One region of the Ruegeria sp. BG10 genome, then DNA from elsewhere that is predicted to be linked to it. Evidence: riboswitches for the same ligand, from Rfam matches in the RefSeq annotation. Region 1 holds a riboswitch; the other holds the start of a gene.
The links. A riboswitch is a leader RNA that binds a small molecule or an ion and turns the genes downstream of it on or off. The one in region 1 is predicted to bind cobalamin.
Positions count from the first base shown of each region.

Region 2: linked by a shared signal. The riboswitch ahead of ACR0D8_RS19330 (hypothetical protein) and the one ahead of ACR0D8_RS09365 (DUF1636 family protein) in region 1 are both predicted to bind cobalamin.

Region 1 is NZ_JBQFTI010000001.1:1,886,988-1,892,255, reverse strand. Features, by position in the region: gene cobN (cobaltochelatase subunit CobN) at 1-718, opposite strand, end outside; gene cobW (cobalamin biosynthesis protein CobW) at 725-1,780, opposite strand; gene ACR0D8_RS09365 (DUF1636 family protein) at 1,777-2,157, opposite strand; cobalamin riboswitch at 2,252-2,458, opposite strand; gene ACR0D8_RS09360 (LysR substrate-binding domain-containing protein) at 2,531-3,415, opposite strand; gene ACR0D8_RS09355 (NAD(P)-dependent oxidoreductase) at 3,527-4,483, shown strand; tRNA gene ACR0D8_RS09350 (tRNA-Cys) at 4,519-4,596, opposite strand.
Region 2 is NZ_JBQFTI010000006.1:147,237-152,504, forward strand. Features, by position in the region: gene recR (recombination mediator RecR) at 8-601, opposite strand; gene ACR0D8_RS19315 (YbaB/EbfC family nucleoid-associated protein) at 666-1,010, opposite strand; gene ACR0D8_RS19320 (DNA polymerase III subunit gamma/tau) at 1,245-2,996, opposite strand; gene ACR0D8_RS19325 (protein-tyrosine phosphatase family protein) at 3,152-3,643, shown strand; gene ACR0D8_RS19330 (hypothetical protein) at 3,657-4,064, opposite strand; cobalamin riboswitch at 4,149-4,368, opposite strand; gene ACR0D8_RS19335 (alpha/beta hydrolase family protein) at 4,511-5,268, shown strand, end outside.

The DNA.
Region 1 (5,268 bases):
GGGCGAACACGCTCACAGCCTCGAACCCACGCGCGCGCAAGCTGTGGATCAAGGACGCGACCGGGGCGGTGTCCGCTGAGGTCAGATAAGCACGATAAAAGGTCACGAGGATGCGTTTCGCGTCGCCCGCAAACGCCGTGTCCACAGGGATCACGCCGCGATCCGGGCACCAGGCGCCATATTCGGGGATCGTTTTCGCCCCCATGACCGGACCGGCATACAACCCTGCCGCCAGCGCCATCTGCGCCAAAGCCGCCTGTACCGCGACCTCTCCGCCGGTGTCGCACAGATGCGCGAGACGCCGCAGGGTTGAAACGGGCAGGGTGGAATAATCGTCCAGCCGCGTGTCCTCTCGCCCATCGGCGGGCAATACGGCCAAGGCAATGCCCTTGGATTGCGCCAGTGTCAAAACCTGCTGCAACCCATAGGACCAGTAAGGCACGCCGCCGATCAGGCGGATCAGGATGCCTTTGGCCCCCTCCAGCGTCTGTTCGACATAGGTGTCGACAGACAGCGGATGCTTCAGCGCCGTCAGGTTGGCCAGCCGCATCGTCGGCATCCGCCCCTCGGGCCCACCACCGCGATGCCAGCCTGCCGCGAAAGCGCCAAGGTCGCTGTCGGAGAACGACAACACCACCAGATCCGCCGGGCTCTGGCCCAGATCGGTTGGGGTCTCTGTTTCCTCTAACCCGTGGCTTTCGCGGAAGACGACGTGCATGTGCGGTTACTCGGCGGCCTCGGCCACGCCCACAAGGATATCGCGGATCGCTGCCTCGTTGATGTCATCATGCTCGGCAATGACCACCAGACGCGAACGGCGTTCTTCGCCGGGCTCCCACGGGCGGTCATACTGGTGACGCACGCGGGCACCCACGGCCTGCACCAGAAGGCGCATCGGTTTGCCCTGAACGGCGGCATAGCCCTTGACGCGCAGGATGTTCAGTTCTTTGGCGAGACGCTCGATATTCGCAACCAGCGCCGCAGGGTTGGTCTGTTCCGGCAGTTCGACGATGATGCTTTCGAAATCGTCATGCTCGTGGTCGTCATGGCCGTCGTGATGCGACGGGCGCGCGTCCATATCGTCCTCGGCGGCGGCCTCCAGGCCCAGAACCACGCGCACATCCACGACACCTTCGGCAACCTCGACCACGGGCAGCGGGCGGGGCGCTTCGGCGGCGATGACGGCCTTGGCCTTGGCCACACCTTCCGGACCCGCCAGATCGGGCTTGGTCAGCAGGATGATGTCGGCGCAGGAAATCTGATCCTCGAATACCTCGGACAGAGGCGTTTCGTGGTCGATGGAGTCGTCGGCCAGACGCTGGGCGTCTACAGCCTCGACATTCGGCGCAAACCGACCGGCGGCAACAGCCTCGGCATCGGCCAGCGCGATCACGCCATCCACGGTGATTTTCGAACGGATATCGGGCCAGTCGAACGCCTTCAGCAGCGGCTTGGGCAGGGCGAGGCCCGAGGTTTCGATCAGGATATGGTCAGGGCGCGGCTCCAGCGCCATCAGCGCTTCGATCGTCGGGATGAAGTCGTCGGCCACGGTGCAGCAGATGCAGCCATTGGCCAGCTCCATGATGTTTTCCGCCGGGCAGTCGGGAATGGCGCAGGACTTGAGGATGTCGCCATCGACGCCGACGTCGCCAAATTCGTTGACCACGACGGCCAGACGCTTGCCCTGCGGGTTCTGCATCAGGTGCTTGACCAGCGTGGTCTTGCCCGAGCCCAGAAAGCCGGTGATCACAGTGACGGGAAGTTTCTCTAGAGTGCTCATTTCAGGGCTCCAATCGGGGGAATGCGGGCCGCACAGTTTTTGCGGAAATGTTCGGGGCGCTCGCGCCATTTGACCAGACCATCCTGGGTCGCGAGGTACTTGGTGACGCCCTCAACGATGGTTTCGACGTGGTCGGTTTCGTTCAGGTTCTCATAGACAAAGGTCCAGCGTGCGGGGCCACCGCGCAACACGACGGAACAGCCCTGATCGCAGTTCGACAGGCATTCGACCGGTTTCAGCTTTACGCCTTCGGGCAGATCAGCCTGTTCAAGTGCCTTGTGCAGCAGGGTGCCGGGTCGCTGCGCGTCATCTTCGATGGGCAGCCCACGACGGCAAGTGGTGCAGACCAGCAACTCGACAGGTGCGGTCTCGGTCATGTCTCTCATCCCCCCAAATCCTCTTCGCGGGGGACGGGGTTTCATGCGGGCCACGCGTCTGCACATGGACCCGACACCGGAACACCCCGTCCGGTTACATCTTCGGGTGCTGGCAGGTCTCCCGGCTTGCGGATGTCAGAGGCTTCGCTCTGGCAGATGTCCCGCCTTCCCGGCCTTGCGGGCCAGTGGCATTGGGCACCCTCTCCGGTCACGGTCGCGGGGGCGGCTGCGTTTGACGGAGTACCGCTGACGCATTCCCTTTTCATCCTCTTACGAGGACACCAACGCAAGGGACATGCGGCACGGGCAGGGGGGTTGTCAAGCATCAGCAAGGTGTCGAAATGCTCAAGGTCGGAAAAGCGACCTGCCAATGTCAGTCAGCGGCATCCGTACTCAGCCGATCCCGCAACCAGGCGCAAAACAATCCGGCCGCCGCTGTCTGATGCGCAGCCCCCTGTGCGGTGATCAGGTAATGAGACTGGGCAAAGGGAATCGCCGGACCCGCAATCGCGATCGGCGCACCTTGCCGGATTGCATTTCGGGCAAACCGTTCAAGAATCGTGGCGTAGCCCGCGCCCGCCATGACAAGTTGCAGCGCCGCCACCGTTGTATCCACCGAATGCCGGGGTGACCGGTCCGAAGGGGAGATGCCATTGGCCTGGAAATAACGCGCCCAGTTGTCCTCGTATCCCAGGATGTGAATCAGCGGGCCGTCGCCAATCGTGCCGGGGGCAGGAACCCCGGCATCGGCCCGGCACACCGGCACCAGTCTTTCCTCCGTCAGCTTCTCGGATTTTACGCCCGGCCAGTCGCCGTAGCCGAGGCGAATTTCGACGTCCACATCATTGGGCGCGATACTGTCGTTCCAGATATGCGACACCAGCCGAACCGGAATACCCGGGTGCCGGGTGGTGAAGTCCGGCAGTTCCGCCGCGACCCAGTAGGTCGCAGTCGAAATCGCCGCTCTGACCGTCAGCGTCTGACGGGAGGCCGGGCCGAACAGGCTGTTGGTCGACAGGACGATATCCCCAAGCGCGCGCCGCACCGTCATGGAATAGGACTGTCCCAGTTCGGTCAGCTCCAGTCGCCGCGCGTTTCTGGTGAACAGTTTTTGCCCCAGTTCCGCTTCCAGAGACCGTATATGCAAAGACACCGCCGTCTGGGTCAATCCAAGCTCATGCGCCGCGGTTGTAAAATTCAGATGCCGAGCGGCAGATTCAAAACTGCGCAGCCAGGCGGGGTTTGGCAGGCGGTCCATTTATCACCAACTAAACTTGACCATTACCTGCATTATTATTCGTTTTCCTTTCAGAAAGGCAACATGGATACTTGCCGCGAAACAACACAGAACACGCTTCCGGAGGAATAAATGAAAGTCGGTTTTATCGGTTTGGGAAATGTGGGCGCAAAGCTGTCGGGCTCGCTTTTGCGTAACGGTATCGACCTTACCGTTCACGATCTGAACCCGGACCTGGTGGCGGAATTTGTGGCACAGGGCGCCAGGGCGGCTGAGGGACCGGCGCAGTTGATGCGCGACTGCGACGCCGTCATCACCTGCCTGCCCTCGCCTGCGGCTTCGGATGCTGTGATGCAGGAGATGCTGCCAGAAGTCGGTCCGGGAAAAATCTGGATGGAGATGTCGACCACGGATGAGGCCGAGGTCAAACGCCTTGGCGCCCAGGTGATCGCTCGCGGCGGGGCTGCCGTTGACTGCCCCGTGTCCGGAGGGTGCCACCGCGCCGCGACCGGCAATATCTCGATCTTCGCCGGATGCGACCGCGAGACGTTCGAAAACATTCTGTCTTTTCTGACCACGATGGGCCGGCGAGTGCTGCATACGGGCGAATTGGGTTCGGCATCGGTTCTGAAAGTTCTCACCAACTATCTGGCGACAGCCAACCTGATCACCTGTGCCGAGGCGCTGGTCACGGCCAAGGCCGCGGGCATGGACCTTAATACCACTTACGAGGCCATCAAAATCTCGTCCGGCACCTCGTTCGTGCACGAAACGGAAAGCCAGGTCATTCTCAACGGATCCCGTGATATCTCCTTCACCATGGACCTTGTGAAAAAGGATATCGGACTGTTTCAGGAGGTCGCGGACCGCGCAGGCGTGCCATTGGAAATCAACCCGGTGATGATCCGCATCTTCGATGACGCCATCGCCCGGTATGGCGAGCGGGAGCTGTCCCCGAACATTATCAAGAGGTTGGAGGATGCGACGGGGCTGGAAATCCGGGCGCCGGGTTTCCCGACGGAAATGCTGGACGACGAACCCGAGGAGCCCGGCTACGAAGTCATCCCTCAAGGTCGCGCCGACGCGTGATTTCCAGTGCCGGAGGTGAGATTTGATCAGGAGGGTGGAGGCGAGTACCGGAATCGAACCGGTGTACACGGATTTGCAATCCACATTAGGTTGCTGTTTTTACTACATAAACCTGTAAAATACGCCTCTTCCCGCCCACGAAAGATCAATGGTTTAGCAGCAGCGCGTAAAAGGGTTTCATTGGTTTTCTCGAGTGGCCAAGCTGCGGTGCTTCAAAACAAATACGCATGATTGGCCATCAGCACATGGCCAATCGCTGGACAGCCTCAATTGGGCGCAACGGGCAGTCATTGGGTCGGGGTCTCTATAGAAAGCGCCTATTGTCTCTCATGGCGACTGCCCGCTATCAAGCCTTATTCATTCACCTCATCGCCGAGGGCCATCGCCTCCTCCATTCTTGCGTTTGCTGTCCCGCGCCCAGGGTGGTGTGGGGTGCAAAAAAAATCACCCCGATTACCCAAGAAAAGGAGACTAATACGGCCTCTGCCGTTGTCCGGCAGAGAAGGAATAAGGCAAAAAACACCTCATCGGAACCTAAAAGTCACCACAGTCACCACGAACTCACCACAATTTACCCTTCTAAATATTTGAAAATAAAGGATGTGGTGGAGGTGGTGAGGGTGGTGATAGCCCTATTACGCGTGAGAAAATTTATATATACCAAAAAAACTAAAAACATTGAGACGCACTCACCTCCACCACCACGCTCACCAGCCCAAGCCAGAGAACCAGTAGGTTCTTTGAGGCGCGACCTTTCATGGGTAATTCGAGCGCATGTGACGTGT
Region 2 (5,268 bases), on a different contig from region 1:
CCCCGACCTAAACGTCCTTCCGCGCCCTCAGCGCCGCCGAAATTGTCCCGTCATCCAGATAATCCAGCTCGCCGCCGATCGGCACGCCCTGCGCGAGCGAGGTCAGTCGCACCTGCCCCTCCAGCTGATCCGCGATGTAATGGGCGGTGGTCTGGCCGTCGACCGTGGCGTTCAGCGCCAGAATGACTTCGGTGATGCGCTCGGCCATCACCCGGTCCTTGAGCCGCGGGATACGCAACACGTCCGGGCCAACCCCGTCCAGTGCGGAAAGGGTGCCGCCCAGTACGTGGTAGCGGCCTTTGAAAACCCCCGCCCGCTCCATCGCCCACAGGTCGGCCACATCCTCGACCACGCATAACTCGCCGGTCGCGCGGCCTTCGTTGTCGCAGATGTCACAGATATCGGTGGTACCTACATTGCCGCAGTTCAGGCATTCGCGGGCGGTGGCGGCCACCTGCTGCATCGCGTCAGCCAGAGGCGTCAGCAACAAGGCGCGTTTGCGGATTAGGTGCAGTACCGCGCGGCGGGCCGAGCGGGGGCCGAGGCCCGGCAGCTTGGCCATCAGGTCGATCAGATTGTCGATGTCGCTGTTCGAACTCACCGCGCGTGCTCCTGCAAAAGGGCCGGGCAAGGGTGCCCGGCCGGTATTCCGTCAGGAGTGTCTATCAGAACGGCAGCTTGATGTCTGCGGGCAGGCCCATGCTTTCGGTCAGCTTGGCCATCTCTGCCTGAGAGCGCTCGGCCGCTTTGGTCTGCGCGTCCTTGATGGCGGCCAGGATCAGGTCCTCGACCACTTCCTTGTCGTCGCCGTTGAAGATCGACGGGTCGATGTCCAGACCTTTCAGTTCGCCTTTTGCGGTTGCGGTGGCCTTGACCAGCCCGGCACCGGATTCGCCGACAACCATGATGGTGTTCAGCTGTTCCTGCATATCCGTCATTTTGGTCTGCAAATCCTGCGCGGATTTCATCATCTTGGCCATGTCGCCCAGACCGCCGAGTCCTTTGAGCATCTTATTTCTCCTGCAAATCGGTTTGCCGCCTAAATACGGGCGGTGTCCACGCGGCACAAGGGGCCAGACTGCTCCCGCCTGTCGTCAAGGTCTTTGGCAACACCTTTCCTCCCGTTGGGCCCGGCAGCGCGGGCTTTGCCCGCGCTGCCGGGCCCAAGGCCGCTCAGGGGTATCGGCGTCAGCCGATGGCCCGTGGCGGGCGCGGGAGTGTTCCGGGATTTGGGCAGGCTGGCGTCAGTCTTCCTCGAACGGGTCCCATTCGTCTTCGACCTCGGGCAGCGCTTCGGTTTCGACCTTGGCGGCGCGTTGTTCCGGCGTTTCGATCCGCTTTATGCGGGCCTTGGGAAACTGTGTCAGTACGGCCTGCACCAGAGGGTGCGCTTCCGCCTGCGCCCTGAGCGCCAGATCGGCGGCATCCCGAACCTCGGCGATGGTCGCGGCCTCTCCGTCGGCGACGATTGACACGGCCCATCGGTTTCCTGTCCAACGCTGCAGCGCCGAACCCAGCCTTTGGGCCAGATCGGTCGGCGCGTTAACCGTCGGTGTAAATTCGATCCGCCCCGGCTGGTAGGAGACAAGGCGAACTCCGTTTTCAACCTCGACCAGCAGTTTGACGTCCCGGTTCGAACGGATCAGTTCGACGACGTGGTCAAATGTCGGATAGCGCGCCAGCGCGCTCTGAACCTCCTGCGCCAGCGCTGCTGTTGGTGCCCCGGCAGGCCCGCGCTGGGCTGGCATATAGGCGGCTGAAACCGTCTGCGTGGGGGCCTGCGTCGGCACTGCAATACCTCCGCCGGGCCCGCCGTTTGGCGCAGGCGGCGGCGTGTCCTGCAACCGTTTGATCAGTTCCTCGGGGCTGGGCAGATCGGCCACATGGGTCAGGCGAATGACCGCCATTTCAGCCGCCATCATGGCGTTGGGCGCGGCCGAGACCTCCTCAAGCGCCTTCAGCAACATCTGCCACATCCGGGTCAGAACGCGCATGGGAAGCGCCCCGGCCATCTGCTGACCGCGCGCGCGTTCGTCCGGCGAAACGGTCGGGTCTTCGGCGGCATCGGGCGTGATCTTCACCACGGACACCCAATGTGTGATCTCGGCCAGATCGCGCAGCACAGCCAGCGGATCCGCGCCTTCGGCATATTGCCCGCTCAGTTCCGTCAGGGCTCCGGCGGCGTCCCCGCGCAGGATCATGTCCATCAGGTCCAGCACCCGACCCCGATCCGCAAGTCCCAGCATCGCCCGCACCTGATCAGCGCTGGTTTCCCCGGCCCCGTGCGAGATCGCCTGATCCAGCAGCGAGGTTGCATCCCGCGCCGAGCCTTCCGCAGCGCGGGTGATCAGCGCCAAGGCGTCATCCGCGATCTGGGCGTTTTCCGCCGCGGCGATCTTGCTGAGCAATCCGATCATGTCTTCGGGTTCGATCCGGCGCAGGTCAAACCGCTGACACCGGGACAAAACCGTCACCGGAACCTTGCGGATTTCCGTTGTCGCGAAAATGAACTTCACATGTTCCGGCGGTTCTTCCAGGGTTTTGAGCAGCGCGTTGAACGCACTGGTCGACAGCATGTGAACTTCGTCGATGATGTAGATCTTGTAGCGCGCGCTGGCGGCGCGATAGCGGACACTGTCGATGATCTCGCGGATATCGTTCACACCGGTCCGGCTGGCGGCGTCCATCTCCATCACGTCGACATGGCGGCCCTCCATGATCGCCACGCAGTGCTCGCACTGCCCGCAGGGTTCGGTCGTGGGACCGCCTTCGCCATCGGGGCCGATGCAGTTCATGCCTTTGGCGATGATCCGCGCGGTGGTGGTCTTACCAGTGCCGCGAATGCCGGTCATGATGAAGGCCTGCGCGATCCGGTCCGCTTCGAACGCGTTTTTCAGCGTGCGCACCATTGCGTCCTGTCCCACCAGATCGGCAAAGGTTTCGGGGCGGTACTTGCGGGCGAGAACCTGATAGGCGGGGCTGGGCGTGTCGGTCATGTCTGCTCTGTCGGATTCGGTTCAGGGATGCAGCGTAGTGACCCCCGCCGCCCGCGTCCACAGCGCGCTTGCGAAATTCGGTTTGCAATGCGGCTTGCGCGTCATAGAAGTGCGGAAGTTGTTGAAAGAACGGTTTTCCGGAAAGGACGCGTCTTATGCCTCGGTTCGCTATCCATGCCTTGCCGGTGGAAAACGGATTGGTTGCGCTGACGCAGATGCCGGGGCGCGACGGAACCTATGCGCGCGATCTTGAGATGATCCGCGAATGGCGGCCCGATCTGGTGATCTCCATGACAACCGAACGCGAAATGGCGCAGGGCGGAGCCGGCGGATTTGGTCGGGACCTGCGGGACCAAGCGATAAGATGGGTGCATTTGCCGGTTGAAGATTTCGGTGCGCCGACATTGCGAACCCAGATGTTGTGGGAAGAGGTCGGCGCATCCGTCAAACAGATTCTGTCCCGCGGCGGCAGGGTTCTGGCGCATTGCCGCGGCGGATGCGGCCGGTCCGGCATGATTGCTTTGCGCATCATGGTCGAAATGGGCGAACCCCCCGAAACCGCATTGAAACGCCTGCGCGCCGTGCGGCCTTGTGCCGTCGAAACGGATGGCCAGTTGGACTGGGCCGCGCAGGCAGCCCTGCCTTGATTCCGGCCCGGCCTCAGAGCGCGATCTGCCCGGCGGTTTGGGCGACCGGTCGCGGTGCCAGTGCCGACACTTCGAGCATGGCGCAGGGCGGGTTGGCCATGAGTGCCGCAGGAAGCGCAGGAACTGCGGTGCCGAACATCATCTCGGCGTAGTCATCCAACGTTTCGATCGGGGTGTCGGCATCTGTGTCGCAGAACACCCTGATTTGTTTTGCCCGCGCCCGGAACCGGGCGTTGCAGCCTTGCGCGCAGTGGGTCAGTTCGCTGCTGCCTTCGATCTCAAAATCCGGCGTCGTCGCTGGTGCGGCACTTTCCATCGCTTGCGCAATGGCCCGGGCCATGCGGGCCAGCGCCGGGCAGGTCTGGCCGGTTCGCTGACACACGGTTGCGGTGTATTCGTGCGTTTTTGTCTTCCACATCATGTTGCGCCCTCCGCGCGTGGGACGGGGGGCGTGGGTCAGGAATGACAGCGTGCTGACGGCCTGTCCCGGACACCCCGCCCGAGTTTCGGTTTCGGTTCGATGGCAGGTCTCCTGACTTGCGGGTCATCGCTTTGCCGACCTTCCCAGCCTTTCGGCCAGTGGTGTTCCGGCATTGCTCACCGCTTACAGTTGCGGGGGCAGTCGCGGCCTTGGTCCGTACCGGTTGTCCGGGCAGAACCGCACCGTGTTCCCTTTTCATCCCGCCCCGTGACCGGGGACGAGAACCATCACGTCATCGCTAGCGGGTGCCGGCGGGTCGAGTCAAGCGGGCTGTGCCAGGGATCAGGCGGACGCAGGGTCATCCTTGATCGGTCTTGACTCGCCGGGGGAAAAGATGCCGACTGAATTTGCTGAACTGAACGGTTCAGATCGTGGATGAGGGCACCATGTTAGACAACTCGCAAGCTGTGTTGACCGAGGATTTTCAGTTTCCCGCTGGCCCGGCCATGCTGTCGGCGCGGTTGTACCTGCCGGTGGCCGAACCCAGTGTGGCGGTCGTCATCCATGGCGCGACGGGCGTGCCGCGGGACTATTACAAGCATTTTGCTCATTGGCTGGCGGCCGAACAGGGCATGGCCTGCCTGACCTACGATTACCGCGATTTTGGCCATTCGCTGCGCGGACCGTTGAACAAGGCGCAGGCAACGATGGCGGACTGGGCTTTGACCGACATGCCTGCCGCCCGGGCCGAGATGCGGCGCAGGTTCCCGGATGCGCAGCAATGGAGCATTGGTCATTCCGTTGGCGGGATGCTGGGGCCGGTTCAGCCGGATATTGACCAGATCGACCGCATGATCTGCGTCTGTTCCGGTGCGGTGACGGTTTCGGATCACCCCTGGCCCTATCGCGCGCTGGCAATGCTGTTTTGGTACGGTCACGTGCCGTTGGCGGTGAAGTATCTGGGCTACCTGCCCGGCAAGGCGGTGGGATTCGGGGCAGACCTGCCTGCCAGCGTCTATTGGCAATGGCGCAGGTGGTGCACCGCACCCACCAACTACCTGCCCGAGATTGGTGCGACCTTGCCCGAAGCCCGTTGGGCGCAATCGAACACGCCCGTTGATCTGTTCACCTTTGAGGATGACGATGTGGTTCCGCCCGAGGCTGTCTGGCGGCTGGCCGATCTCTATGGGCCGAATGCGCGCCG